DNA from 3 places in the Halomonas sp. A29 genome. Region 2 is predicted to be linked to each of the others. Evidence: predicted binding sites of a transcription regulator. Region 2 holds the regulator's gene; each other region holds the start of a gene.

What was found. Region 2 encodes FNR, which switches genes on or off when oxygen is low (the NO sensors DNR and NnrR bind a similar motif). Its sites were predicted from a motif close to TTGATNTANATCAA; they were not measured.
Region 1: the regulator FNR is predicted to act here: its motif matches at 7,715-7,728, upstream of SPH52_RS19180 (SCP2 domain-containing protein).
Region 3: the regulator FNR is predicted to act here: its motif matches at 2,479-2,492, upstream of SPH52_RS18310 (cytochrome-c peroxidase).

Annotation. Positions count from the first base shown of each region.
Region 1 is NZ_JAXQPR010000011.1:40,892-50,428, forward strand. It holds gene nosR (transcriptional regulator NosR) at 1-1,894, opposite strand, end outside; gene SPH52_RS19150 (c-type cytochrome) at 2,210-2,521, opposite strand; gene SPH52_RS19155 (Rrf2 family transcriptional regulator) at 2,624-3,070, opposite strand; gene SPH52_RS19160 (YbaN family protein) at 3,113-3,538, opposite strand; gene hemN (oxygen-independent coproporphyrinogen III oxidase) at 3,802-5,187, shown strand; gene ytfE (iron-sulfur cluster repair protein YtfE) at 5,264-5,920, opposite strand; gene norR (nitric oxide reductase transcriptional regulator NorR) at 6,073-7,602, shown strand; gene SPH52_RS19180 (SCP2 domain-containing protein) at 7,819-8,301, shown strand; gene SPH52_RS19185 (adenosylcobalamin-dependent ribonucleoside-diphosphate reductase) at 8,339-9,537, shown strand, end outside.
Region 2 is NZ_JAXQPR010000001.1:85,983-95,519, forward strand. It holds gene SPH52_RS00465 (sulfite exporter TauE/SafE family protein) at 1-47, shown strand, start outside; gene hemN (oxygen-independent coproporphyrinogen III oxidase) at 153-1,568, shown strand; gene fnr (fumarate/nitrate reduction transcriptional regulator Fnr) at 1,687-2,433, shown strand; gene ttcA (tRNA 2-thiocytidine(32) synthetase TtcA) at 2,528-3,466, opposite strand; gene SPH52_RS00485 (3'-5' exonuclease) at 3,580-4,209, opposite strand; gene SPH52_RS00490 (DUF294 nucleotidyltransferase-like domain-containing protein) at 4,254-6,092, opposite strand; gene SPH52_RS00495 (DUF4212 domain-containing protein) at 6,797-7,057, shown strand; gene SPH52_RS00500 (sodium:solute symporter family protein) at 7,064-8,860, shown strand; gene SPH52_RS00505 (hypothetical protein) at 8,950-9,465, shown strand.
Region 3 is NZ_JAXQPR010000010.1:6,838-16,374, forward strand. It holds gene SPH52_RS18300 (DUF6678 family protein) at 1-214, opposite strand, end outside; gene SPH52_RS18305 (NCS2 family permease) at 933-2,312, shown strand; gene SPH52_RS18310 (cytochrome-c peroxidase) at 2,562-3,563, shown strand; gene SPH52_RS18315 (adenosine deaminase) at 3,646-4,641, opposite strand; gene cydC (thiol reductant ABC exporter subunit CydC) at 4,702-6,396, opposite strand; gene cydD (thiol reductant ABC exporter subunit CydD) at 6,389-8,080, opposite strand; gene cydB (cytochrome d ubiquinol oxidase subunit II) at 8,085-9,095, opposite strand; gene SPH52_RS18335 (cytochrome ubiquinol oxidase subunit I) at 9,098-9,537, opposite strand, start outside.

The DNA.
Region 1 (9,537 bases), on a different contig from region 2:
TGGCGCAGATCTGGCAAGGGGTGCCGCAACTGCCGCGGTGGCGCTTGAGCCAGTCGAACAGGCGCAGGCGGGCGGGAATCGCAAGTCCCGCGCCCAGCGGGCAGATGTAGCGGCAGTAGGCCTTGTGGGTGAAGGCCGAGATGGCGAGCAGGCCAAGGGCATAGGCCAGGAAGGCCCACTCGCGCTGGAAGCGCATGGTCACGGCGGTCTTGAACGGCTCCACCTCGGCGTAGCGTTCGGCCTGGCCCAGCGAGTGCAGCGAGACCGCGAACAGCGCCAGCAGGATGATGTACTTGATCGCCCACAGCCGTTCGTGCAGGGCGAAGGGCACTTCGAACTGGGGCACCCTGAGCTTGCGTGCGGCCTTGTTGATCAGCTCCTGCATGGCGCCGAAGGGGCACAGCCAGCCGCAGAACACGCCGCGGCCCCACATCAGCAGCGTCACCGCCACGAACGACCAGAGGATGAACATCATTGGGTCGATCAGGAACGACTCCCAGCTGAAGCCGCCCATCAGCGAATGCACGAAGGTCAGGATATTGACCACCGAGAGCTGGGCCAGGGAGTACCAGCCGATGAACACCACGGTATAGACCAGGAAGCCGACCCGCAGCGGGTTGAACACCTTGGGGTAGCGCACCAGTACATCTTGGAACAGCATGACGGCGGTCAGCACGGTCAGGCCTGCGCCGAGCACCAGGATCTGGAAAGTGCGGTCGCGCCACACCTGAACCCACAGCGCCTCTTCCACCGGTGCCTCGAAGCGTTCGATATAGACTTCCGGAATGCTGTAGTGGGCATTGAAGCGGACGAACTCGGTTTCCAGCGGCCCGGCGGCGCGGCGCACCAGCAGGCCGAGCTCCCAGGGCTCGCCGGGGTCGAACTCGGCTTCGCTGCGGATGATGAAGATGTCGCGCTCTGTCAGCCGCGGTGCGCCGTCGATGCCCAGGCGTACGATGCGGCGATGGTCACTGTCCTGAAAGGCGATGTTGGTGTTGCCCTGGGAGGCTTCGATGCGATCGAAGATGCCGCCGCGCACGTAGCCGGAGCCCTTGAAGGAGTAGTCGCCACTGGCCATGACCCCGATGGCATGCTCGCCCTCTTCGAGTCGCTCCATCAGCTGTTCGTAGACGATGTCGCCGAGCAGGTTGCGACCGGCAGTCGGCGCGTTGAGATAGGTGACGTAAAGATCGATGAAGGTGCTGTCGGCCGCCTGACCGCTGGCGTAGCCTTCTGCTGCGGTGCCGACGAAGGCCTCGTCGATCTCGCCGTGGGTCAGGTGCAGGCGGCGGATGGTGCCGTCGCCGACCAGCGTTTCCCAGTTGGCCGGCTCGAACACGTCGTAGCGCACCTCGGCGGGGGGAGTGGCCAGTGGATCCTCGATAAGCCCCTGTTCGGCAGCCACCCGGCGGGCGGAGCGCATCACCGTCTCGGTCAGCACGATCACGGTCACCGTGGCGCCGGAGATGGCATCCAGATTCTCGCCGACGCGTAGCCGCTCGCTGACGTGATGGGGGACGTGGGCGCCGGCATAGTCGACCAGACGCTGCTCGGGGATGCCCACCAGCATGATCGGCTCTTCATGCCCGAGAATGATGGCCTGGGTGATGCGGGCCTCCAGGTCGATGCCGACCAGCATGTTGATCGGTTTGCCCGAATAGGCCGGAATCGGTGCGACATCGTCGGTTTCAAAGACGTAACCCAGCAGCGTCTCACCGGCATAGACCGCCTTGGCGGCATGTTTCCCTGTCACATCGGCAAGGCGAGTGGCAGCGGGAAAGCCGGTTTTCACCTGTGACAGCTCGAAGGCATGGGCGGGTAGGCCGAGCAGCACCAACAGGCCGAGTAGCCAGATGAAGGCTAGAGAAAAGAGCGGGCTGCGCCGGGTGGACATGAGGCGTTCCTTAATTGCGTGCCCGTCGCAGTGAACGTAAAAGGCGACAGGCATTAACAGGTATTCGAAATGAATCTTTTGTACCTGACGCCATCATGCCAGCTGGCTGGCTGTCCTTAATTGACTTGGGTCATGGGCGGTGTGACGTATATCAAGTTCGAAGAGGTAACACTTTTGGAGTAGGCGCTTCGAAAACGTCGCGGTACGACGAAACAGGCAAGGGCAGGGATGGGGATGGGGCGGCGGAGTGAGTCGCCACGAGAAAGGCGTGCAGGCCCGGTGGAACCCCCACCGAAGCCTGCAGCAGGGGACGGGTTAGAGTACCGGCTCGAGCATGAAGTCGACGGCAGCCTTGACTTCCTCGTCGCTGAGATTCATGTGTCCACCCTTCGGCGGCATGGCACCGAAGCCCTCGATGGAGTGTGCATACAGGGTGTCCATGTCCTGTTCCAGGCGCGGCGCCCAGGCATCGGCATCGCCCTTGATCGGCGCACCGGCAGCTCCGGTCATGTGGCAGGCCATGCAAGCCTGGTTGTAGATCGCCTCGCCATCGGGCTCGGCTTGGGCAGTGACGGTGAATGCCAGGGCGGCGGCGCCGACAAGAAGAGCGGCGGTAAACTTCTTCATGGTTTTCTCCTGATACTTGTGGTCACGGTGAATCAAGTCGGGTCTGGGTAGAACCTCTTTGGGTCTGGCCTCGCTGCAAAAGCCAAATGGAGTTTGGCACATCTAGTGGGCGCTTATCGGGATCTGCATCAAGCGGGCGAGCTGTGGCTGTCGCTTGCCCAGCATGTCGGCCAGGGTGTACTGGTCCAGTACCGCCAGAAAGGCACCGAGAGCCTCGTTGAGGATCGGCTTGAGTCGGCAGGCCGGCGTAATGATGCAGTCGTTGCTGTCGCGGAGGCATTCCACCAGGCCGAGTTCGTGCTCGGTATCGCGTACCAGCGCGCCCAGGGTGATCTCCTCGGGAGAGCGATTGAGCACCATGCCGCCGTTCTTGCCGCGAATGGTGATGATATAGCCTCTGTGGCTGAGGTCCTGTACCACCTTCATCAGGTGATTGCGCGACACGCCGAAACTCTCCGCAATCTCATGGATGGTGGCGCGCTCCTCGCCCTTGACGGCCAGGTAGATCAGTACGCGCAAGGCGTAGTCGGTATAGCGGGTCAGGTGCATGGCAAGTCCGGCGTTGGCTTGATAAGCATCAATTTAAGTACCCTAAAACCGCTTTATCATAACAGTACTTGGATCGTGGCGTTCGCTGCTAGTCGTCGGTGTGGCATCGGGTCGCGTCCAGAGAAAAGCGGCCACACAGCAGAAGATCGATGCTGTCACGCCCAACACGGGGGTGGGCGCACCGCCCAGCCATAGTATCAGCCAGCTCAGGGCCAGCAGTAACGTGGCAACACGCTTTGCCGGCCTGGGTATGGCTCGCTGCTGCCGCCAGGCCCGTAAGGTCGGCCCTAGCCGCGGGTGCTGCCATAGCCAGCTCGCCAGGCGTGGCGAACCCTTGGGCGCTGCCCAGGCGGCCAGCAGCAGAAAGGGAGTGGTCGGCAACAGCGGTACCACCAGCCCGGCGGTGCCCAGACCGACGGCACCATAGGCCAGCATGCGCCAGCCGAAGCGTACCAGTGTCTCCTGCATGGCCATCTCCTCTTCTGCGGCAGCACGGTTTCCCGGAGCCCTACTAAGTAGTATTTTATATACATGTTATTGCAATTGCCAAGCTCGGTCTCGATGCGCCCGGCTTGCTCCCCAATGGCGCTACAGCTGCACGCAGCGAGCAAACTTGACTCGGGACAAGAGAGCGGCGAGCTGTCGAGACGACATCCGGCTGCGATGCCATACTGACGCGCAATACGGCATGGCGAGTACCATGTCGAGGTTTCAAGAGGCCGCTTTCGATCATGCAAGACGATCAGCTTTTCAATCGCCCCCTGGTGGAGAAATACGACCGCCCCGGGCCACGTTATACCTCCTACCCGACCGCGCCCCAGTTTCATGCGGCCTTCGCCGAGGACGACTACCGTGCCGCCGCCGAGCGTAGCAACCGGGTTGCCTCGCCCAAGCCGCTGTCGGTCTATGTGCACATCCCGTTCTGCAAGAGCCTTTGCTACTACTGCGCCTGCAACAAGATCATCACCCACAACACTGAGCGGGCCGCGGAGTATCTGACCTGGCTGAAGCAGGAGATACGCCTGCAGGGCGCACTGTTCGACGAGGCGCGGCGAATGACCCAGCTGCATCTCGGCGGCGGCACGCCGACTTACCTCAGCAATGCCCAGCTAGGTGAGCTGATGGCGGCCCTCGACCAGGCGTTCCATTTCGCCCCGGTGGAGGAGCGAGAGTTTTCGCTGGAGGTCGACCCGCGTACGGTCACGCCGGCGCAGATCCATGAGCTCCACGACCTCGGCTTCAATCGCCTCAGCTTCGGCGTGCAGGACTTCGATGCCGACGTGCAGAAGGCGGTCAACCGCGTACAGAGCGAGGAGCAGGTGATCGAGCTGGTGGCCGCCGCCCGTGAAGCCGGCTTTCAGTCGGTCAGCGTCGATTTGATCTACGGCCTGCCGCTGCAGACGGTAGAGAGCTTCGATACCACCCTCGAGAAGATCATCGCCCTGCGTCCCGACCGCATTGCCGCCTACAGCTACGCGCACCTGCCCGAGCTGTTCAAGGCCCAGCGGCTGATCCGCCCCGAGGACATGCCGCCGCCGGAGCGCAAGCTGGAGCTGCTGGAGCTGACCATTCGTCGACTGACTGCGGCCGGCTACGTCTATATCGGCATGGACCACTTCGCCCTGCCCGACGACGAGCTGACCCTGGCCAGGGAGAACGGCACCCTGCAGCGCAACTTCCAGGGCTACTCCACCCATGCCGACTGCGACATGATCGGCCTGGGTATCACTTCCATCGGCAAGGTCGGCGACAGCTACAGTCAGAACGTCAAGGAGACCGCCCAGTACCAGGCACGGCTCGAAGCGGGGCGGCTGCCGGTGATGCGCGGCTACCGCCTCAACGACGACGACCGCCTGCGCCGCGACGTGATCAACGCCCTGATGTGTCACGGCCGAATCGACTTCGCTGCCATCGAGGCGCGCCACGACATCGTCTTCCGCGACTACTTCGCCGAAGCCCTCGGCGAGCTCAAAGAAATGCAGGCGGATGGCCTGCTGTCGATCCAGGACGGGGCCATCGAAGTGCTGCCCACCGGGCGCCTGATGATGCGCAACATGGCGATGGCCTTCGATGCCTACCTCAAGCCCAATGAGGGGCGCTTCTCACGTACCGTCTAATCTACCCACCGAAATACAACGGCGCCCCGCGGGGGCGCCGTTTGCGTTTCGGCAGGTGTGCTTAGGAAGCGTTTCCTCAACCGACCCGTTCGAACAGCAAGTTGTTCTCCAGGTGGATGTGCTCCATCAGGTCCTCGCGGAACTCGCGCAGGCCGGTGTAGAGCGCACGCCAGGTGGTGCAGGCACCCTTGGGCGGGGTGATGTCGTCGGTGAGCAGCATCACCTGCTCCAGGTTCACGCCGTGGTCGTCGTGTTCCTGGCGCATCACGGCGATCGGCCCCTGGGCCCGGGCACCCATGCCGCTGCGCAGCAACGGGAACAGGATCTGCTCCTCCTTCTGCATGTGGCTCTCCATCTCCTGGTAAATCATCGTCAAGAGTTCGGCGAGCCCGTTCGGGCAGCTGTCGCGCTCACCGTGCACCTGCTCGACCCGGCGGGCCATGCGGATCAGTTCGGGCAGCTGGGCGCGGTGCACGTCGTGGTAACGGGTGAGAATGTGATCGATAAGCTCGTCATTGCTGGCCTCGCGCCAGTCGCGCTGCTCGCTGCTGGCGGCCGGTAGCGCCTCGAGTTCGGCGACGAGTCGGTCGACGTGCAGGCCAGCTCGCTCGGCGGCCTGGCGCAGGCTGATGCGCCCGCCGCAGCAGAAGTCGATATTGTGGGTATGGAAGATGCGGGTGGCGCCGGGCAGCGACAGGGCAATGCGGCCAACGGTCTGTTCGAGCAGGTTCATGAGCGTGCCTCTGCAAAAGGGAAAGACGCTTAACTGGAGCAAGTGGCGTGCCAGGTTGTGTTTTTCTTTTATGACAATGGGTTGTCTGATTTATGGTGAAAAATACCCTGCTGTGTTAGGGTTTTATTAACCCAGATGTGGTGATTTCAACCATGCTCGACGACTCGCTTCTCGCCGACCTTGCCGCCGACCTGCCTAGCGCCGTGCGTTTGCAGCGGCTGGTACGCACCCTGCGCGAGAGCTTCTGCTGTGGTGCGGTGTGCCTGCTGCGCCTTCGGGATGATGTGCTGGTACCAGTGGCAGTGGAAGGTCTGGTGCGCGAGGCGCTGGGGCGGCGCTTCGAGGTGGCCCGCCACCCGCGCCTGGCGGCCATTCTCACCAGCCGCAGCTCGACCCTGTTTCCGCCGGATTCGACCCTGCCCGATCCCTATGACGGCCTGGTCGAGCATCAGCCCGGCGAGCCGCTGCACGTGCACGACTGCATGGGCATCAGCCTGCATGTCGAAGGGGAGCCTTGGGGTGTGCTGACCCTGGATGCCCTGGTAGCCGGCACCTTCGACGATGCGTCGCGCACGGCGCTGGAGCGCTACGCGCTGCTGGTCGAATCGGCGGTGCGTGTCTCGCGCCTGGAGCAGGAGGTGCGAGCGCTGCGCATGGCGCACCAGGGCGCGGTCATACAGGCCGAGCCCGGTGAAGGCGGAGACATTCTTGGGCACAGCGTCGTATTGCAGCGGCTGCTGCGTGAACTCGACGTGGTGGCCGATTCCGATCTCCCGGTACTGCTGATGGGCGAAACCGGCGTGGGCAAGGAGCTGTTCGCTCGCCGGTTGCACCAGCGCTCGCCGCGCCGGGATCAGCCGCTGATACAGGTCAACTGTGCGGCGCTGCCGGAAACGCTGGCCGAAAGCGAGCTGTTCGGGCACGTTAAGGGGGCCTTTTCGGGGGCCACGGCAGGCCGTGCGGGACGCTTCGAGGCCGCCGACGGCGGTACCTTGTTCCTCGACGAGGTCGGCGAGCTGCCCATCCCCATCCAGGCCAAGCTGCTGCGGGCGTTGCAGAATGGCGAAATTCAGCGTCTGGGCGAGGACACTCCGCGGCGGGTCGACGTGCGCATCATCGCCGCTACCAATCGCCAGCTGGCCGACGGCGTACGCGACGGCCATTTTCGTGCCGACCTCTATCATCGCCTCTCGGTCTACCCGGTGGCGATCCCGCCGCTGCGCGAACGCGACAGTGACGTGCTGGTGCTGGCCGGCCACTTTCTCGAGATCAACCGCGCCCGGCTCGGGGTGCGTAGCTTGCGACTTGCGCCGGCGGCCGAGGCAGCACTGCTCGATTACGCCTGGCCGGGCAACGTGCGCGAACTGGAGCACGTCATCAGCCGGGCGGCGATCAAGGCGCTGGGCCATGGCGCACGGCGTGACGACATCGTCACCCTCGAGTCTGAGTGGCTCGACTTGCCACATGTCGGAGCGTTGAAAACCCCAAGGGACGAGGAGAGCGAGACTGAAGTGCGCCCCGGGGCCGTGCAAGCGCTGCGTCATCAGGTCGAATCCGCCCAGCGACGGGCGATTCGTCAGGCGCTGGCCATATGCGACGGCAACTGGGCAAATGCCGCTCGGGGGCTGGCCGTGGACCCCAGCAACCTGCACAAGCTGGCGCGCCGCTTGGGGATCAAATAGTTACCGCAATGCAAGAGCTAGCGTTAAAAATAAAGTCTAGATGTGGTGCTTGATCCGGCTCTCTTGGCTATATATGGTAGCCAAGGCCCTGGGTAAGGGCATTGTCACGGGCTTGACGCATATCAGTGCAGGCGGGCGGCGTCGGGCTTAGGATGATCGGTTTCGTGGCCTTGTGGCCGCGCCGAATCCACCGGTTCGCTCCATCGGAGAGTCGCCATGTTGCCGTTGCCCCTGTCGCGTTTGCCACGCCCGCCCGCGCCGGCCCGCCTTATCCGCGCCATCGACCCCCGCGTGCCATTCCGGGTCAAACGCCAGCTGATCGAACCGCTGCTCAACCGCACCTTCGCCGAGCCCTTGGCCGAGGGCGAGTTCGATGCGCTGGAAGGGCGACGGATTTCGCTGCATCTCGAGGATCTGGGCATGATCCTGACGCTGACCCTCGAGCAGGAGCGCTTCAGGCTCTCCCTGGAGGTGGGCGAGGCCACCATTCGCGGCGGGTGGCGCGAGTTCCTGTGTCTGGCAACCCGGCGCGAGGACCCCGACGCGCTGTTCTTCCAACGCCGCCTTGTGATCGAGGGCGATACCGAGCTCGGCCTGATGGTCAAGAACCTGCTGGACGGCCGCGAAGAAGGGCTGGCCCAGGGCCGGCTCGGCGAGTGGTTGGCGCGCCTCGAACGCATGGCGCGTCAGCAATCTTGAACGATTTGAACTTTTGACCCTTACTGGAGATCCCTGCATGAGTACTTCCACCAAGGCCGTCAAGACATCCCACGAGGTGCCTATGCAAGTGCCCTCACGCGATATCTGGGATTCCAAGTATCGCCTCAAGGATCGTCATGGACGCCCCGTCGACAAGGACGTGGCAGCGACCTGGGACCGCGTTGCGCGGGCTCTGGCCGCGGTGGAAGGCGAGCGCGCCGAGGAGTGGCTGCCCAAGTTTCGCTGGGCGCTGGAGCACGGCGCCATCCCCGCTGGGCGCATCATGTCCAACGCCGGCGCCGAGGACTACAAGCCGGCGGTGAGCCTGATCAACTGCACCGTCTCGCGCACCATCCGCGACTCCATGCACGACATCCTCTCCTCGGTGGTGGATGCCGGCATGACGCTCAAGGCGGGCTGCGGTATCGGCTACGAATTCTCCACTCTGCGCCACAAGGGGGCCTTCGTGTTCGGTGCCGGCGCCGGCCCCAACGGCCCGCTGGCGTTCATGGATATCTACGACAAGATGTGCTTCACGGTGGCCTCGGCGGGCGGTCGCCGCGGTGCCCAGATGGGCACCTTCGACATCGGCCACCCCGACGTGCGCAGCTTCATCGAAGCCAAGCGCGAAGCCGGCCGGCTGCGCCAGTTCAACCTCTCGCTGCTGATCACCGACGAGTTCATGGAGGCGGTGAAGAACGACACCGATTGGCCGCTGGCCTTCCCGCTGCACGGCGGCGAGAAGGAGGACGTCAAGCCCGAGGACCTGATCTACCGCGACTGGCCGGTGATCGAGGAGGGCTACAGTGTCGACGCCGAGGGCCGCGTCGCCTGTCGTATCGTCGAGGTGATCAAGGCCCGTGAGCTGTGGGACACCATCATGCGTTCCACCTACGACTTCGCCGAGCCGGGTTTCATCCTGATCGACCAGGTCAACCGCATGAACAACAACTGGTTCTGCGAGGAGATCCGCGCCACCAACCCCTGCGGTGAGCAGCCCCTGCCGCCGGAGGGTGCCTGCCTGCTGGGCTCGGTCAACTTGACCCGCTTCGTCATCGACCCCTTCGGCAAGAAGCCGCGCTTCGACTGGGAGCGCTACCGCCAGGTGGTGGCGATCTTCACCCGCATGCTCGACAACGTGGTCGAGATCAGCGGCCTTCCGCTCGAGGGCCAGCGCCGTGAGATCGAAGCCAAGCGCCGCCACGGCATGGGCTTCCTCGGCCTCGGCTCGACCCT
Region 2 (9,537 bases):
TGTGGCAGCTCTTTGCACTATTGCCGCATGGCATGGCAGGGCATTAAAGGCGCTGTCCCGGGACGGCATTGACACTTCGTTTGACGCAGCTCAATCCACCTAGGGCGGTGTATCGCTACATTGTGTCAACGCTAGCCTTTCGGAGTGCCATCATGTCCGTTCCCGCGATGTCCGTGCATCGAGCGATGGCCGATCCATTCGCCTGGAACGAGGCCCTGTTGCGGCGCTACGACACTCATGGCCCGCGCTATACCTCGTACCCCACTGCCAATTCGTTCAGTGACGATTTTGGCGTGGAGGCCTACCAGGCCGCCCTTGCCCGCAGCAATGCCGACGGCAGGCCGCTGTCGATCTACGTCCATATCCCCTTTTGCCGCAAGGCTTGCCATTATTGTGCCTGCAACAAGATAGCCACCAAGAACGCCAAGGTGGCGGAGCCCTACATCTCGCGCCTCGATCGGGAAATGGTGCTGATCAAGCCCTACCTGGATACGCGTCGCGAAGTGGCACAGCTGCACTGGGGTGGCGGCACCCCGAGCTTTCTCAGCCTCGATCAGATGAGCGATCTGATCGACCGGCTCGACGCGCGCTTTGGCCTCTCCAGCGCCCGTGAGCGCGACTACGCCATCGAGATCGACCCGCGTGAGGCCGACGTCTTCACCTTGCGCCACCTGCAGGCGCTGGGGTTCAATCGCTTGAGTCTCGGCGTTCAGGACCTGGACCCCAAGGTGCAGCGCGCCGTGAACAGGGTCCAGCCACGCATTCTCACCGAGGCCCTGCTCGACGAAGCCGATCGCCTCGGCTTTCGCTCGCTCAACCTGGACCTGATCTACGGCCTGCCTTTTCAGACTCGCGACAGCTTCGCCACCACCCTGTCACAAGTGATCGCCATGGCACCGGCGCGCCTTTCGGTGTTCAACTATGCTCATATGCCGGAGCGCTTTACCGCCCAACGGCACATTCGCGCCGAAGACCTGCCTCGGCCCGAGGAGAAACTGGCGATACTGCGCACTACCATCGCCATGCTGACCGAGGCGGGCTACGTGCACATCGGCATGGATCACTTCGCCCGCACCAGCGACAGCCTGGCCATCGCCCAGCGCGAAGGCACGCTACAGCGCAACTTCCAGGGCTATTCCAGTCATGCCCAATGCGACCTGGTTGGGCTAGGCGTCTCGGCCATCTCCTGCATCGATGACGCCTATGCCCAGAACCACACCAGCCTTGACGCCTATGAAGCGGCCCTCGACGGCAGCCGCTTGCCCACCGCAAGAGGTATCCGGCTGAACTTCGACGACCGTGTCAGACAGCATGCCATCGAGCGGCTGATGTGCGACATGGAGCTGGACATGGCCGAGCTGAGCGAAACCTTCGGCATCGATGCTCCCCGTTACCTGGCGGATGCCCTGGCACGGCTGGAGAACCTCCAGCGCGACGGGCTCGCGCTCATGGAAGGGCCGCGGATTATTGCAACCCCCATCGGCCGGCTGCTGATCCGACACCTGGCCATGGCCTTCGATGCCCGCTCGCCGCTGCTGCCCGATGCTCAGTTCTCACGCATCGTCTGACCTCAAAGGGCTAGCAAGAAAGTTCTAAACATACTGCGGCCAAAGGTCGCAAGAGGCATTTTACCGGCTACAATAATGCTCCATAATGCGTCAATGATAACGATCCAGGAGGTGGAGCATGCCGGTCAACGCGGCCAATGCAGTCGGCAAGCGGCGTTCGTTGCTGCATGAAACCCGCTGCCAGAACTGCAGCTTGAGTTCGCTATGCCTGCCTCTCGCCCTGGAGCTCGAGGACATGGAGCAGTTCGACGCCATCATCCGGCGTCGCTCACCCTTGAAGAAGGGCGAATCGCTGTTCCGTCAGGGCAGCGCCTTCAGCAGTGTCTTTGCCGTGCGCTCAGGCAGCCTCAAGCAGGTCACCACCGAGGGCTCCGGCGACGACCAGGTCACCAATTTCTACCTGCCCAGCGAACTGGTCGGCCTCGATGGCATCGACGAAGAGATCTATCCCGGCAGCGTGATCGCGCTCGAGACCACCACCGTGTGCGAGATCCCCTTCGATCGTCTCGACAGTCTTTCCGAGCAGTTGCCCGAGCTACGAGGCCAGCTCTACCGCAGCATGAGCAAGGAGCTGCGCGATGACCGCAAGATGATGCGCCTGCTGTCACGCAAGACCGCCGATCAGCGCCTGGCCAGCTTCTTCTCCAGCCTGTCGGACCGCTTCCGCCGCCGCGGCTACTCGCCCTACAGCTTCCGCCTCTCCATGTCGCGTGCTGATATCGGCAACTACCTGGGCCTGGCCGTGGAAACGGTCAGCCGCATCCTGGGGCGCTTCCAGCAGCAAGGGCTGGTCGAGGTCTCTGGGCGCGAAGTGAACATTCTCAATCTCGAGGCATTGGTGGCCCAGGCGCAGGACGATCACTGAGCCCATAATTCGCAACTCCGATCGAAGAGACCCGCCCGGCAATGCCGAGCGGGTCTCTCTGTTTGGTCTCTGTTTGGCGGCACTAACCGGCTATTCAGCGATTGTGCGAAAGCTCCAGCGCGTCGATTCGACGCTCGCGCATCCGCACCTGCTTGGACTCCAGCCCTTCGAAGTCGAACAGCTCACGGTCGGCCAACTGAGACGGTGCCACGTTGGTCACCGCCTTGAACATGGTTTCAATGCGCCCAGGATGCTTGCGCTCCCATTCGGAAAGCATCTCCTTGACCACCTGGCGCTGCATGTTGGGCTGTGAGCCACACAGGTTGCAGGGAATGATGGGAAAGTCCATCAGCCGTGCGAATTCGGCGATATCCGCCTCGCGGCAGTAGGCCAGGGGACGAATGACGATATTCTTGCCGTCATCCGAGAGCAGCTTGGGCGGCATGGCCTTGAGACTACCGCCATAGAACATGTTGAGAAACAGCGTCTCGAGAATGTCCTCGCGATGATGGCCCAGCGCCACCTTTGTCGCACCGATCTCCTCGGCGAAGCCGTAGAGGGAGCCGCGACGCAGCCGTGAGCAGAGCGCACAGGTGGTCTTGCCCTCCGGCGTCTTCTCCTTCACCACCGAATAGGTGTCACGCTCGAGAATGTAGTACTCGACGCCGATGGACTCGAGATATTCGGGCAGCACGTGTTCGGGGAAGCCCGGCTGCTTCTGGTCGAGATTGACCGCCACCAGCGAGAAACTTACCGGCGCATTGCGCTGCAGGTTGCGCAGGATTTCGAGCAGGGTGTAGCTGTCCTTGCCACCTGACAGGCAGACCATGACGCGATCGCCCTCGCGGATCATGCCGTAGTCGACGATGGCATTGCCCACTTGACGTCGCAGGCGCTTCTGCAACTTGTTGAATTCGCGCCGGGCCTTGGCATCGAGCGCCTCCAAGGGGGAGGTCTCTACGCCATTGCCCTGCTCTTGATGAGCATCAGGGCCGTCGGCAATATGAGGATTGAAAATCACGGCGTCTTGCATGGTCACGGACTGCCAGAGCGTGGTGGATGACGGTGGCCATCCTACCATCGCCTCGTCCCAGTGGCGACGCCGTGGCGTCATGCCGGCGCAATTTACCAGGTTGTTTCACCACTTCACGCCTCGCGGCGATCAGGCATCGCAACACGCTCCAGGCGCAGGTACATCAACGCCGTGGTCACGGCATCGCCGAGCGCGGTGTTGCGCCCCATGACCGGCACGCCAAGAGTTTCCGCTACCGCCTCGAAGCGCTGCGAACGCGGCTCCGGCTCCATGACGCTGCGACGCTGTTGGCGATGAAACAGCTGTGCCACATCGATCCCGCTGTTGGGCAGGTCGAAACCGAAGCGAGGCCGAATCTGGCGATTGAGAATGGCCAGGTCGAAGTCCAGCCGCCAGCCCAGCAGCGGGCGGTTGCCAATGAAGTCGAGCAGTGTCACCAAGGCTTCATCCAGACTGACGCCATCGTCGAGATCGATACCCCGCAGCCCATGCACGCGGATCGAGTCGCCAGTCAGCGTGGCGGGGCGCTTGAGGCGCAAGTCCAGCGACTCGCTGGTCAGCACCCTGTCGCCGCGCACCTTGACCGCACCGATGGATACGGGCTCGGCGGTACGCGTATCGACACCGGTAGTCTCGCAGTCGATAGCCACCAGCTCATCCCCGGTGTAGGGATGAAAAAGCCAGCCATACTCGCCGCCGGCATGGCGACGACGATCATGGGCCCGGCGTAATGCTCGAAACATGCCGTTCCTCCTTGGTTCCTGTCTGCCTGCCGCGGTTGCCATTCTCAGGAGTATTCGAGGTGGTAACGCTGCGACAGGCTCTGCTTGAAATCCTTGACGATGTGCAGCGCTTCACGCAGCAGGTCACGCTCCAGTGACGACAGCTGCTGAACCACGACACGATCCGGACTCTGGTTATCGATATCGCCACCCAAGCGCTCCAGTTGCTGTTTCAGGCGCAATTCGGTGAACAACGACAGCGCCTCGGCCAGATCCTCGGCGACTCGCTCTTCCAATCTTCCATCCGCCGCCAGAGCCTCGAGCCGCTCCAGGGTGGAAGTGGGTTTGATGCGACGCTCCAGCGCCATGGTGCGCACCCCATGCACGATCGGGAAGATGCCGCCCTTCTTGATGTCGATGCCGTGCTGAGGCTTCTTTAGCGAGCCGAACAGGGTCAGAGGCGTGGAGAAGCGCAGCGCCGTGCGAGCGAAATAGGAAAGAAGGATCTCGTCACGCGAGCACTGCTCGAAGAGGGCCTGGCGTACGCGGTCGAGCAGCGCCGGGTTGCCCGCCACGGCATGGGAATCGAGCATGATGGCAAGTTTCATCAGGCTGTCTCCGTCACGCTTCTCTGCCCAGCGGGCAATGCGTTCCCGCCACTGGGAAACGGACCCCACCCAGTCGGGGTTGCTGACCATGATGTTGCCGGGACAGGGCGGGTAACCCAGTTCGATCAGTGTTTCGGTGAGTCGCTGCATCTGCTCACCCACAGCAGGCCATTCGAGTCCGTCGGCGAGTATCAGGCCGTTGTCCTGGTCGGTCTTGAGAATCTGCTCACCCCGTCCTTCACTACCCATCACCATCAGACAGCTGTCGGCGTGATAACGCTCGTCGATTAGAAAGCCCCAGGCCTTGGACATGATGCGCCCGTTGAGCGCCGCCAGCAGGCCCATGGCGAAGCGCAGCTTGACGCCTTGCGCCATCAGCGCCTTGACCAACTCGGGTGTACGGCGACTGGCGCGGAACAGGGCATCGAGACTATCTGCCTGTTCCACTTGCAGGCTCACCACATAGCTACGGCTGGAGAAATAGCTGAGTACGTCGGTGAGTTCCACCACACCGATCGGTGAGACTTTTTCCTGTTCCTGTTTCTGCTCCAATACCACGACCCGTTCCACCTTGAAGCGGGTCATCATGACGAGGACTTCGAACAGGTACTGATCGGGGCGTACCGTGACCAGCTCGAAATGAGCGATATCCTGAAGCGGACTCTCCTTCTCACGCTCCTGAAGCACCAGCGCTTCGAGCAGGTCGGTCTTGGTCACCATACCCGTGCCGCTCTCGCCTTCCACCAGCAGGCTGTCGGCGTGACTCTCATGCAACCTGAGCACCGCCTCGGCGATGGTCGTCCCCGGTCCCATGCACAACGGTGGGCGCATGCACTCTTCGACCCGTGCCAGCATGAAGCCGGCCATGGTCATACCTCCCTCTGCCCGCTGTTCGGTCAGCAGGCGCGCCTTGTGGGCCAATGTTTGACGGAAGAATTCGGCAAAAGCGGGGTAATCGTCAGCAAGCTGCAGGAACAGCGCCTTGGGCAACAGATAGCAAAGGCTTTCTTGCTCGGCGCGGAAGCGGTAGCGGCTCTTGCCATTGAGGATGCTGATGGCCCCGAAGAGATCGCCGGCCGTATAGTGACCGATCCGCTCGCGCGCGCCCGGCTGCGTGGTGTCCAGTTCGGCCACCTCCCCCTTGTGGATGAGGAAGACGTACTCACCGGGCTGACCGGTTTCGAGGATGATCTCGTCACGATCGAAATAGGCCAGGTCGATGCCATTGCGAACGCGCTCACGCCCCTCTTCGTCCAGAAAGGAGAACGGGGGTTGGGAAAGATCGACATCGACCATGCTGTAGCCCTCGTTGTGCGGCCGCCATCGCCGTCAGCACCCGAACGAGTCCGAAGGGAGGCCTGGCGAACAGGTCGCAATACCAAGGGAAACCCATGCCTGGGCCATCTACGTCCCTGTCGCCCGAAACAATAAAGAAACATTCCCTCGCTATATTTCGATGTGACCCACATCGAACAGGACTTCTCGAGGCAGAATAACAGTCCCGACTTTCGAGACATAACCTAGACCAACGTCCAAGAGAGTTGACTACAGGGGTTTTCAATCAGTACTAGACAATGGTCTTACAGAAGAGATATAGACAAAAGTTCAATGCTAGACAATCGTCCTAACACACAGGTTGCGATATCTCTAACCTCCACGAAAAGATAAGACAAGTCAATGATATTAAAAGCAAAATTAAAACATAAGAGCATTACAGTTTGCTCATGATACCAAAGTCTGGGATTTTATTTTCCTGATTTATTGACCACTATTGCTCATGAGTCATTCGGGGGAGACGTACCTTGATAACGCGGCTCGATGATCGGTAACCAGAAATGGTGGGAAGTGCGGCTCGTCCGCAGGGAGCATGGGAACTTAAGGCACTTGCCAGCGCCATTGACCATACCACCCGACCCGAATCGCCCAGCGCGAACCCCGATGAAGCTTGGCAACCCCTCTTGGCGACTTCCCAACCTTAACAACAAGTGGAGAGCATCACTATGGCAGATGATAAAACCAATGCTGCTGCATACTGGAAGGCGAACGTACGCCTCATAACCGGGTGCATGATCGTCTGGGCATTCGTTTCGTACGGCTGCGCCATCCTGTTTCGCCCCCTTCTTTCAGGCATCCCGATCGGCGGCACCGATCTCGGATTCTGGTTCGCCCAGCAGGGATCCATCCTGACCTTCATCGGCTTGATCTTCTTCTACGCCTGGAAGATGAACAAGCTCGATCAGAAGTTCGGTCTCGGGGAGTAAGCCAGCATGAGTCAGTTTGCCATTAACCTTCTCTTCGTGGGCGGCTCTTTCGCCCTCTATATCGGCATTGCCATCTGGGCCCGTGCCGGTTCGACCAAGGACTTCTATGTCGCCGGCGGTGGCGTTCACCCGATCACCAACGGCATGGCCACCGCGGCCGACTGGATGTCCGCGGCCTCCTTCATCTCCATGGCCGGCCTGCTGGCTTCCGGCGGCTATGCCAACTCCACCTTCCTGATGGGCTGGACCGGCGGCTACGTGATTCTGGCCATGCTGCTTGCGCCCTATCTGCGCAAATTCGGCAAGTTCACCGTGCCCGACTTCATCGGTGACCGCTTCTATAGCAAGACGGCCCGTATCGTTGCCGTCGTGTGTCTGATCGTCGCCTCGGTGACCTACGTCATCGGCCAGATGACCGGCGCTGGCGTTGCCTTCTCGCGCTTCCTCGAGGTGCCCAGCAGCGTGGGTATCTGGATCGCCGCGGGTATCGTCTTCCTGTACGCCGTATTCGGCGGCATGAAGGGCATCACCTATACCCAGGTGGCCCAGTACATCGTGCTGATCGTCGCCTACACGATTCCGGCTGTGTTCATTGCCTTGCAACTGACAGGCAATCCGATTCCGATGTTCGGCATGTTCAGCACCCATACCGAATCCGGCATCCCCCTGCTGGCCAAGCTCGACGAAGTGGTCACTGCATTGGGTTTCCGTGACTACACCGCCGATGTGGACAACAAGCTCAACATGGTGCTGTTCACCCTGTCGCTGATGATCGGTACCGCCGGCCTGCCCCACGTCATCATCCGTTTCTTCACCGTGCCCAAGGTCGCCGACGCGCGCTGGTCCGCTGGCTGGGCGCTGGTGTTCATCGCCCTGCTCTACCTGACCGCACCGGCCGTGGGCTCCATGGCACGCCTCAACCTGGCCACCACCATTTTCCCGGACATGGCCGGCCAGGTTCAGGACTATGAAGAAGCGGCAGACAATGCGCTGCTCTACGAAGAGCGTCCGGACTGGGTACGCACCTGGGAAGAGACAGGACTGCTCACCTTTACCGATCGCAATAACGACGGGCGCATCCAGATGTACAACGATGCCAACCCGGCCTTCCAACCGATCGCCGAGCAGCGCGGCTGGGAAGGCAACGAGTTGACGGTGAACAACGACATCCTGGTACTGGCGAATCCGGAAATCGCCAACCTGCCGGGCTGGGTCGTGGGTCTGATCGCAGCCGGGGGTATAGCGGCGGCACTCTCCACTGCGGCGGGCCTGCTGCTGGCCATTTCCTCGGCCATCAGTCATGACCTGATCAAGAACACCATCAATCCCAACATCACCGAGAAGGGTGAGATGCTGGCGGCACGGATCTCCATGGCCGGTGCCATCCTGCTGGCGACCTACCTGGGCCTCAACCCGCCAGGGTTCGCCGCGCAGACCGTGGCACTCGCCTTCGGTATCGCTGCCGCCTCGCTGTTCCCGGTGCTGATGATGGGTATCTTCTCCACTCGGATGAACAGCAAGGGCGCCATCTGCGGCATGCTGGCCGGCCTGATCGCCACCCTGCTCTACATCTTCACCTACCTGGGCTGGTTCTTCATCCCTGGCACCAACATGCTGCCGAATACCCAAGACAACTGGATCATGGGCATCTCGCCGCTCTCCTTCGGTGCCGTGGGTGCGATGATCAACTTCGCCGTGGCCTATGCGGTCTCCACCGCGACCGAGGAGCCGCCGCAGGAGATTCAGGACCTGGTGCAAAGCGTGCGTTATCCGAAAGGCGCTGGCGTCGCACTCGACCACTAAGCCATAATGACCCCGGCCCGAAGCGGGCCGGGAACCAGTCCCAATCGGGCTTCCCTCCGGGAAGCCCGATTGTTTTAGAAGGTAGCGCTATGATATGGCACTTGATTGCGGCGATCTTCGCCGGCCTGGGTGCTGCGGGCATCGGCTTGATACTGCGCCTGGCCAGTGGCAAGCGGCTTCCGAAGTGGATCGTTCCGGTATTCGCCGGCCTGGGGATGCTGGGCTACCAGATCCACTACGAATACTCCTGGTTCGACCACAAGCAGGACCAGCTACCCGCCACGGCTACGGTGATACAAACCGAGCAGGACAGCATGGTTTGGCGGCCCTGGACCTACCTGTATCCAATGACGGTGGCCTTCAGCATCGTCGACCGAAACAGCATGGTGTCCCGGCAGGCGGACGATCAGGAGCTGGTCGAGTTCATTCTCTACCGCTTCGAGAAGGAGTATGTGGATCAGCTTCATCACCAGCCGTATCTGATCAACTGCTCCTCGGCCGAGCTGGTACCGCTCAGCGAGGGCAACCGCCAGCCACGCCTCGATGCCCTGCGCACACTGGACGAGGAATCGCGCCTCTACCAGGCGGTCTGCTCGCACGAGTGAGTCTCGGCACCCCGCCGACACCGCCCCTCGGCCCGAGTGTTCTCGGGCCGATATCGCTTTAGAATGGTCGGC
Region 3 (9,537 bases), on a different contig from region 2:
CTCTCGGATGCATTTCGCACCACTCTATGAATTTGTGCTCACCCAAGCGGAAATGATAGGTCCAATCGCCGTCCCAGCCATCTGGTGGATAGACAAAACCATTAGTGGCCTGAGTTTTCCAATAGGGAGCCCTTTGGCCATAGCCAGACATTATTTGCTGTAGCTCATTCCACTTAGTGTTATTGGCCAAACCCACAAGTTTCTGATTCATCATTAGCTCTAACAGTGATTGGACCGTACGTCCTGATATTGGATGAACACCCCTGCGCGTTCAACAATGTTATCTAACACACTTCATCTCTCCTAACCCATTGATTCATATAGCGCCAAAGCATAATTCGGCCACCTATGCACAATTCGCGTGCATGCACGTTTTGTCGGAACCAATATACTGTATGCATATCTGCTTATCTAAAGAAGCCAGTTATAAAAGCGCACACCGACCCCAAGCTTATGAAGGTGAAGGTCTGCGATGGAACGCATGTGCTGAACAAAGGGTTTGCTGTGGTGCGTAGCCCGCTGGGTTGAGCTGGAATTACAGGGACGCTACCGCCCTGCTGGCAGAATGGATGACGATTCCCATCATCCCAAATGCGGCATCCCTGAGTATGTCTTGGTTACTTAGCCATCTTTTGCGGCTTTTTACCTACCGTAACCAAGCGAAACGTTGAGGGCAACGCCTAGGCGGGATCGGCCTGCCGCACCCTAGGCAACAACCGCAGTGAGCTGAGCCCCTCTCCAGAGTCTTGTCCCCGCCCTCTGCCGTCTCACCCCCTCTCCAGCCCTCTCCCACCTGCCTCTACGACGTTAGTCGCAACCCACCTGTCCAATCGGTCAAATATTGTCTAGGCTGTGTCTGGACATGCTTGACCATTCGGTCAGAAATGCCAAATAGAAACTGACAACGCATCCAACAACAACGGACACCGACTATGGAACCGACCTCCTCTTCCCTGGCCGACAGAACAGAAGGCCAGCCCTCCCGGCAGGTCCTGGGTCAAGGTAGCTGGCTGGATACCTACTTCGGCGCAAGCCGGCGTGGCTCCAGCGTGCGTACAGAAATTCTCGCGGGTATCGCTACCTTCCTGGCCTCGATGTACATCATCGTGGTCAACCCGGCGATCCTCTCCCATGCCGGCATTCCCTTCTCGGCGGCGCTATCCGCCACCGTGCTGATCAGTTTCATGAGCAGCCTGGCCATGGGGCTGTATGCCCGCAATCCGATCCTGGTGGCACCGGGCATGGGCATGAACGCGCTGTTCACCTATACCCTGGTGCAGGGTGCGGGGCTGTCGTGGGAGGTGGCGCTGGGCTGCGTGTTCTGGTCCGGCGTGCTGTTCGCCACCCTGGCGATGTTCAACGTGCGCGAGGCGATCATCAATGCGATACCGCCCTCGCTGCGCTATGCCATTACCTGCGGCATCGGTCTGTTCATCACCTTCATCGGTTTCAAGAATGCCGGTTTCATCGTCGGCAGCGACGCGACCCTGGTCACCCTGGGCAGCATGGATGCCTCGCTGATCACCTTCTTCATCGGCATGATGGCCACCGCCATCCTGGTGATCATGCGCTTCAACGGCGCGCTGATTCTGGGCATTGCCCTGACCACGCTGCTGGCAACGCCCATGGGTCGCCTGTGGGGCGGCGATGTGGTGGTGGAGTGGAGCGGCTTCGCCGCCTGGCCGGACTTCAGCGCGGTAATGCAGGTGGATATCTGGGGCGCGCTCAAGGTCGCCTACCTGCCGTTCATCTTCGTGATGCTGTTCACCAACTTCTTCGATGCGCTGTCGTGCTTCATGGCGCTCTCGGAGTCGGCCGACCTCAAGGACAAGGACGGTAACCCGCGCAACCTCAAGCGCTCGATGACCGTGGACGCCTTCGCCTCGATGATCGCCGCTCCGCTCGGCACTAGCGCGGCACAGACCTTCATCGAATCCGGCGCCGGCGTGGCCCAGGGCGGCCGTACCGGCCTGGTGGCGGTCACCATCGCCTTCCTGTTCCTGCCGTTCCTGTTCCTCTCGCCGTTGCTGTCCTTGGTGCCAGGCATCGCCACGGCGCCGGCCCTGGTGCTGGTCGGTCTGTTCATGCTGGCACCGATCAGCAAGATCGATTGGACACGCTTCGAACAGGCCTTCCCGGCCTTCCTGGCCATCATCCTGATGCCGCTGACCTACTCGATCACCCTGGGCATCGCCTTCGGCTTCCTGAGCTTCGTGCTGATCAAGCTGGCCACCGGCAAGTTCGAGGACATCAAGCCGGCCATGTGGGTCTCCGCCGCCCTCAGCGTGGTGATGCTGGTCACCACCCACTGATGCCACGGGGCCGGCATCTATGCCGGCCCCGTTCCCCGCCTCGTTGGATAGCACTCGAAACCACACTCAGGAACCTGTGAACAAGCGTTCGTTGGCATGAAACTGACGGAACGAACCAAACTTTGACCTGCCTCAATGAGTGCCCCATTCCGACCATTTCACTTGGTTGATATGGCTCAAGAGGCAACCGTAACCTGACGTTGCAATTCAGGCTAAACCGTCTCTAGCTTGCAACCCAGGGGATTCGTCATGACACATCACGCTCTCGTTCGGCCGGCTCGACTCGCCGCCGTGGTATCGCTGAGCGCCGCTCTGGCGGCTACTGGTGCCACCGCCGACGACGGCCTCGGCAATTACCGCGACCGCTTCCAGCCACTGCCCCACCTGCCGCCGATCCCGGCGGAGAACTCCCTGACCAAGGAAAAGGTCGAACTCGGCAACATGCTGTTCTTCGAGCCGCGTATCTCCTCCAGCGGCGTGATCAGCTGCGCGACCTGCCACAACCCGGCGCTGGGCTGGAGCGACCGCATTCCGCGCGCCACCGGCCACGACGGCCAGATCGGGGAGCGCAACACGCCCACCGTCCTCAACTCGGGTTTCCTCGGCTCACAGTTCTGGGATGGTCGCGAGCCCGATCTCGAAGGCCAGGCACTTGGTCCGATACAGGCCGATATCGAGATGGCCATGGCCCTCGACATGGCACTGGAGCGCCTGGAAGGATTCCCGCTCTACCAGGAGAAGTTCGCCGAAGCCTTCCCCGGGGACGAGAATCCGATCAACAAAGACAACCTGGCCATGGCGATAGCCAGTTTCGAGCGCACGCTGAATACGCCGAACTCACCGTTCGATCGTTACCTGCGGGGCGATATCAACGCGCTGAACCAGCAGGAAAAGGATGGCATGGTGGCCTTCGCCGACAACGGCTGTATCGCCTGCCATAGCGGCCCGGCGTTCACCGACAGCAACTTCTACGCCATCCAGGTGCCCGGCTCCACCGACGTTGGCCGATACGAGGTCACCGGCAACGAAGCCGACATGCACAAGTTCCGCACGCCCACTCTGCGCAACGTCGGCGTGACCTATCCGTACATGAACAACGGGGCCACCGAAACCCTGGAGGAAGCCGTGGCGATCATGGGTCGGGAAATGCTCAACCGCGAGTTCGACGATACCACCATCGCCGACATCACCGCTTTCCTGCATACCCTGACCGGGGAAATGCCGGACTTCGAGGTACCCGCACTGCCGTAAGCCCGCCCAGAGCAGGGCCCATTCGGGCAGCGACACTACTTGCCACACCGCGCCCCCGGCTTTGCTGGGGGTTTTCGTTGGCTCAGACGCTGGCAGCCAGTTGCTGACGCAGCTCAAGCCGGCGCCTGTCGCTCACGAAGGCGGATTCGATGGCGGTGCCGGCAAGTTGGATGAAGGTCTCGCGCGACCAGCCGAAGGCGTCATGGCAGGCCACGAAGTTGTCCAGCATGCCACCGCCGAAGTAAGCCGGGTCGTCCGAGTTGATCGTCAGCCTCAGCCCGGCATCGAGCAGTTGGGGCAGCGGGTGATCCTCGATGCGCTCCACCACCTTGAGCCGCACGTTGGAAAGCGGGCATACGGTGAGCACGACACCCTCGTCACGCAGCCGTGCAACCAGTTCCGGGTCCTCCAGGCAGCGCACGCCATGGTCGATGCGGCACACATCGAGCAGGTCGAGGGCTTCGCGAATGTACTCGGGCGGCCCTTCTTCCCCGGCATGTGCAACCCGGGGAATGCCCAGCATCTCGGCACGCTGGAACACCTCGCGGAATTTCGACGGGGGATGGCCACGCTCGGCGCTGTCGAGCCCCACCGCATCGAGCATTTCCCAATAGGGCGCGGCGCTTTCCAGCACCTGCATGGCCTCAGCGGACGGTCGGTCACGCAGGAAGGCCATGATCAGTGCCGTGGATATGCCCAGTTCGCGCTCGGCCTCGCGCTGGGCCAGGCTCAACCCCTCCATCACGACATCGAGTTCGACCCCCCGAGCCAGGTGTGCCTGGGGGTCGAAATGCATCTCCACGTGCACCACGCCCTCCTGATGGGCACGGCGGAAATAGTCCATGGCCAGGTCATGGAAATCCTCGGCACGCTTGAGCACGCTCATGCCCTGGTAGTACAGCTCGAGGAAGGAAGGAAGGTCCTGGAAGTCATAGGCCGCACGCACCGCCTCGACCGAATCGTAGGGCAGCTCGATCCCGTTGCGCCGGGCCAGAGCGAACATCAGTTCAGGTTCCAGCGAGCCCTCGATGTGCAAATGAAGTTCGGCCTTGGGCAGCCGCTTGAGAAAGTCGCGCATGATGCACCTCATCGCCTTTATTTCCATATCCTGATGGATACACGGCATTTGCGCAAACGGTCAGCCTACTGGCATAAGCCGCCTCGTCTGAGTAATCCCAGGCGGGTCGAATATACCGCCGTCGAGCTGGTGCACCAGATAGATCACGCTGCGCCCCTTCAGCCACTGGTCCAACCGCGGCGCCAGCCGCGATACGGTGCCTTCATCCAGGCCGGCGAAGGGTTCGTCGAGAATGACCAGCCCCGGGTCGCGCAGCCACAGCCGTGCCAGGGCCAGGCGCCGCGCCTGCCCTCCGGAAAGCGCCCGCCCTCCTTCGCCGACTTGCGTGTCCAACCCGTGCGGCAGGGATTCGGCCCACTCTGCTAGTTCGACCCAGGCCAGCGCCTGCCACAGCCGGGATTCGCTGGCACCAGGTGCCGCCAGCCACAGGTTGGCCGCCAGGCTGCCCTGGAACAGGTCGATGCGCTGGCTCAGAATCGCGACGCGTTCACGCAGCGACTGTTCCTCGATCCTCTCGAGGGGTATGTCGCCAACCGCGATCTCGCCTTGGCTGGGAGGCAGGCGCCGGGTCAGCAACGCCGCCACGCTACTCTTGCCCGCACCGGAGACGCCGGTAAGTGCCAAGCGTTCCCCCGCCGCCAGGGCCAGCGTGACATTCTGCAGCGCTGGCGATAGCGCCCCGGGATAGTGCAGGCTCACGTCGGTGAGCCGTACGGACAAGGCACCCTCGGGCAGACTGTCATGCCTCCTGCCGGACTCGCTAGTTGCCTGTTCTACCGCGTTGAGCCGCTCGGCCGCGCCACGGGTTGCTCCCAAGTGGGTAAAGGCCACCGGCAGCAGGGCCAGCGCTTCGCCGAGCGCCAGCACCGCCAGCGGCAGCATGACCATTACGGCACCGCTGATCGTGCCCTGCTGCCACGCCGCCGCCGCCAGCCATAGGGTCGCCACCATGCCCAATCCGACCACCAGGTTCACCAAGGCGCTGCCGAAACCCGCCAGCCTGCCGGTACGACGCTGGTCATGCCGTAGCGCTTCCTCGTGCTGATGAAAGCCACGGCGATGCCAGCCTCGGCTGCCGTAGGCCTCCAGCTCCGCCATCCCTTCCAGGGACTCGATGGCCTGGCTACGCAAGCGCTGCAGATGCTCTACCTGACGCCGACTCGCGGCCATGCCTAGCCACGCCTGGCCAACGGTCAGCCATATCCAGGCGGGCAGCAGCAGCGCGGCCAATGCCAAACCTGCCGCCGGCACCCACAGCGCCAGGAAGACGCAGACCAGCACCACCGCCACCAACGCCACCACAGGCGGCGCCAGCAGGCGCAGGTAGAGGCTGTCGAGGGTATCGATGTCGGCGGTCAAGCGGTTGAGCCAGTCGCTGGCGCGTTGGCGGGCCAGGGTGCGATCGTCAAGCCGGGCCATGGCGGTGAAGAGACGGCCGCGGAGGTCGGCCAGCAGGCGCAGCACGGTATCGTGGTTATAGAGCCGTTCCAGGTAGCGCGCCACGGTGCGGCTGACGGCGAAGAAGCGGATCCCGCCGCCGGGCACGTAGACATCAAGGCTCGCGGCCAGCCCCATAGCCAGGGCAATACCGGTGAGCGCACTGGCGGCAATGAACCACCCCGATAACGCCAGCAGGCCGACCGCCGAGAACAACGTGGCTGCTAGCAACGCCACGCCAATGACAAGTCTCTGACGGCGGCGCCCGAACAACCGTAGCCAGGGAGTCAGCGTCGCCCTCAACGATTCGTCACTCATACCCTCGCCCTTCCGTCAGCTCGTGGCTGAATCGCCCAGCTTCGATCACCAACCTCCGGCTTGCCATGGCCATCAGCGCAGGGTGATGGGTGGAGATGACCAGCGTTCGGCCCTCCTCGACCAGCCTTCGCAGCGACTCGATGACCCGCGCTTCGGTCTCCTCGTCAAGGCTCGCGGTCGGTTCGTCCAGCAGCACCAAGTCAGCGCTCGAGAGAAATACCCGGGCCAGCGCCAGGCGCTGAGCTTGCCCGCCTGACAGCCCCGCGCCGCGCTCCCCCAGCCGGGTATCGATCCCTTGAGGTAGCGCGGCCACTAGTTCGGCCAAGCCGGCACACTCGAGCGCCGCTTGCAGATCGGTATCGCTGGCCTCGGGTGCGGCCAGGCGAAGGTTGTCGGCCAGGCTGCCATGGATCAGCACGGGGCGCTGATCCATCCATGCGATATTCAGCCCGGCTTGCGTGCGTCGTTCCCCCTCGTCGGGCGTCACGAAGCCCGCCAGCAGCTGCAGCAACGCCGACTTGCCGGCCCCGGAAGGGCCACTGACGACCAGCGTCTCGCCGGCTGCCACTGCGACGCTGAGCGGCCCCAGCACTCGGCCACGCCCAGGGTGGGCCAAGGCAACGTCGGTCAACGCTACCAGCCTGTCCGCAGGCAGCGGCTGCTCGTTCGGGCCGACAGCCGTTCTCAGCGGCTCGCCAAGCAGCGCCAGCATGCCATCGGCGGCACCCAACGCCGCCGCCCTGTCGTGGTAGTGCTGCGCCAGGGTTCGCAGTGGCTGAAAGAATTCCGGCGCCAGCAGCAGCACCAGCAAGCCACTGAACAGCGTAAGCTCCTCCGCCGGGCCGAAGTCGATATATCCCAGCAGGCCGAAGCCCACGTAGATCGCGACCACGGCAATTGCCACCGAAGCGAAGAACTCGAGCACCGCTGAGGAGAGAAAGGCCACACGCAGCGTCCGCATGCTCAGGCGCCGATAGCGATCCGCCGCCTCATGGACCTCAACGCTGGCTTCACGGGTGCGATGGAAGAGCTGTAGGGTAGCGATCCCACGTACACGGTCGAGGAAGTGGCCTGAGAGACGACTGACGGCAGCAAACTGTTCCCGGTTGAGTCGCTCGGCGCCCATCCCTACCAAGGCCATGAACAGCGGTATCAGGGGTGCCGCCAGCAGCAGGAACAGGGCCGCCAGCCAATCGAGCCAGAACACCACGACGAGAACCAATAGCGGAATGGCCACGCTGAGCCGCAGTTGCGGCAGGAATCGAGCGAAGTAACCGTCCAGCGCCTCAACCTGCTCGACCAGTTGGCTGGCCAGCCCACCGGTGTGACGAGAGCCTGCCCGCACCGGCCCCATGGCGGCAAGATGGTCCAGCAGTTCACCACGAATCGACTGGCGAATGCGCAGGCTCGCCTCCTGGCCAGCCACTTCCTGGCCCCAGTGGCACAGCGCCCTTGCTATCAGCACGCCAATCAGGGCGAAGAAGGCCCAGCTCAGTGCCGCCAGGGAGTCGCCTGAGACCAGCAGGCGGCTGACAATCCAGGCCAGCAGGGTCATCTGAGCGATCGTCAGCGCGCCGACGGCGACCCCGGCGATGGCCGCCAGGCTCAACCAGCCGCGCTGGCTGGCGGCATGGACCGCCAGCCAGCTACGCGGCACCAGGGCCGAACGGGAGTTGGGCGTCATGGGCTCAGTGATAGCCCTCGCCGGCCCGCACCTTGCCGCGGAACACCCAGTAGGACCAGAAGGTATAGACCAGCACGAAGGGCAGCACGAAGAGCACGCCGATCAACAGGAAGAGTTGCGATTCGGGGGCCGAGGCGGCATCCCAGATGGTGTAGTTGGGCGGCACCAGCCAGGGCCACTTGCTGACGATAAGGCCCAGGTAGGTGAACAGGAACATGCCGAGCGTGGCAATGAACGGCAGCAGCTCACGTTGGCGCCGCACCGCCCAATACACGCCGTACATGCACAGCAGTGTCAGGGCCGGCAGGATCCAGATCACCTGAAGATGGCCGAACCAGCGATCCCAGACGACCTCGTTCACCAGCGGCGTCCAGATGCTGATGATGCCGAAGATCACCAGCACCGCCAGCAGCAGCGGCGTCGTCAGCTTGTAGGCCCAGGCCTGAATGTAGCCTTCCGACTTGAGAATCAGCCAGGTGGTGCCCAGCAGCGCGTAGCCGATCATGATGCCGATACCGGTGAGCACCGTGAACGGCGTCAACCAGTCGAAGGCGCCGCCGACGAAGACGCCGTCCTGGGTCTCGAAGCCCTGGATATAGGTACCCACCACGGCACCCTGGGCAAAGGCGGCCACCGCCGAACCGCCACTGAAGGCCAGGTTCCACAGCCTCCGCCCCCGACGGTCGCGGCGCGACTTGAAGCGCAGCTCGAAGGCTACGCCGCGAAACACCAGCCCTGCCAACATCAGGAACACGCCAATGTACAACGCCGGCAAGAACACCGTGTAGACCAGTGGAAAGGCCCCCAGCAACCCGGCTCCCCCCAGCACCAGCCAGGTCTCGTTGCCGTCCCACACCGGTGCCACCGTGTTCATCATCACGTCGCGGGCATCTTCGTCGGGAGCGAACGGGAAGAGGATGCCGAGCCCCAGGTCGAAGCCGTCCATCAGCACGTACATCATGATGCCGAAGCCGATGATCAGCGCCCAGATCAGGGACAGATCGAACATTTCCATGGTCAGACTCCCTCCTTGGTTGGATCATCGTCATACGGGGTGTGGGTCGCCGACCACGGCCGCTTCGGGGTCTCGAAATCGTCGATCACCTTCTCCTCGTCCTTGGGTTGCATGCCGTAGCGGATGACCCGCGTCAGGTAATAGGTCCCGGCGTAGAAGATGATGCCGTACACAAGGACGTAGCCGATCAGGGTGAACAGCGCCATGCCGCCGGTCAGCGAGGGCGTTACTCCTTCGGCGTGGGTCATGATGCCGTAGACCAGCCACGGCGCCCGCCCCGACTCGGTGGTGATCCAGCCGGCAAGCACGGCGATGAAGGGCGTGACGGACATCAACCTCAGCATTTGCAGGTAGGGTCGCGAGTGGTAGACCCTTCCGCCACGCCTCAGGTACAGCCCCACCAGCGATACCGCGATCATCAGGAAGCCGAGGCCGACCATGA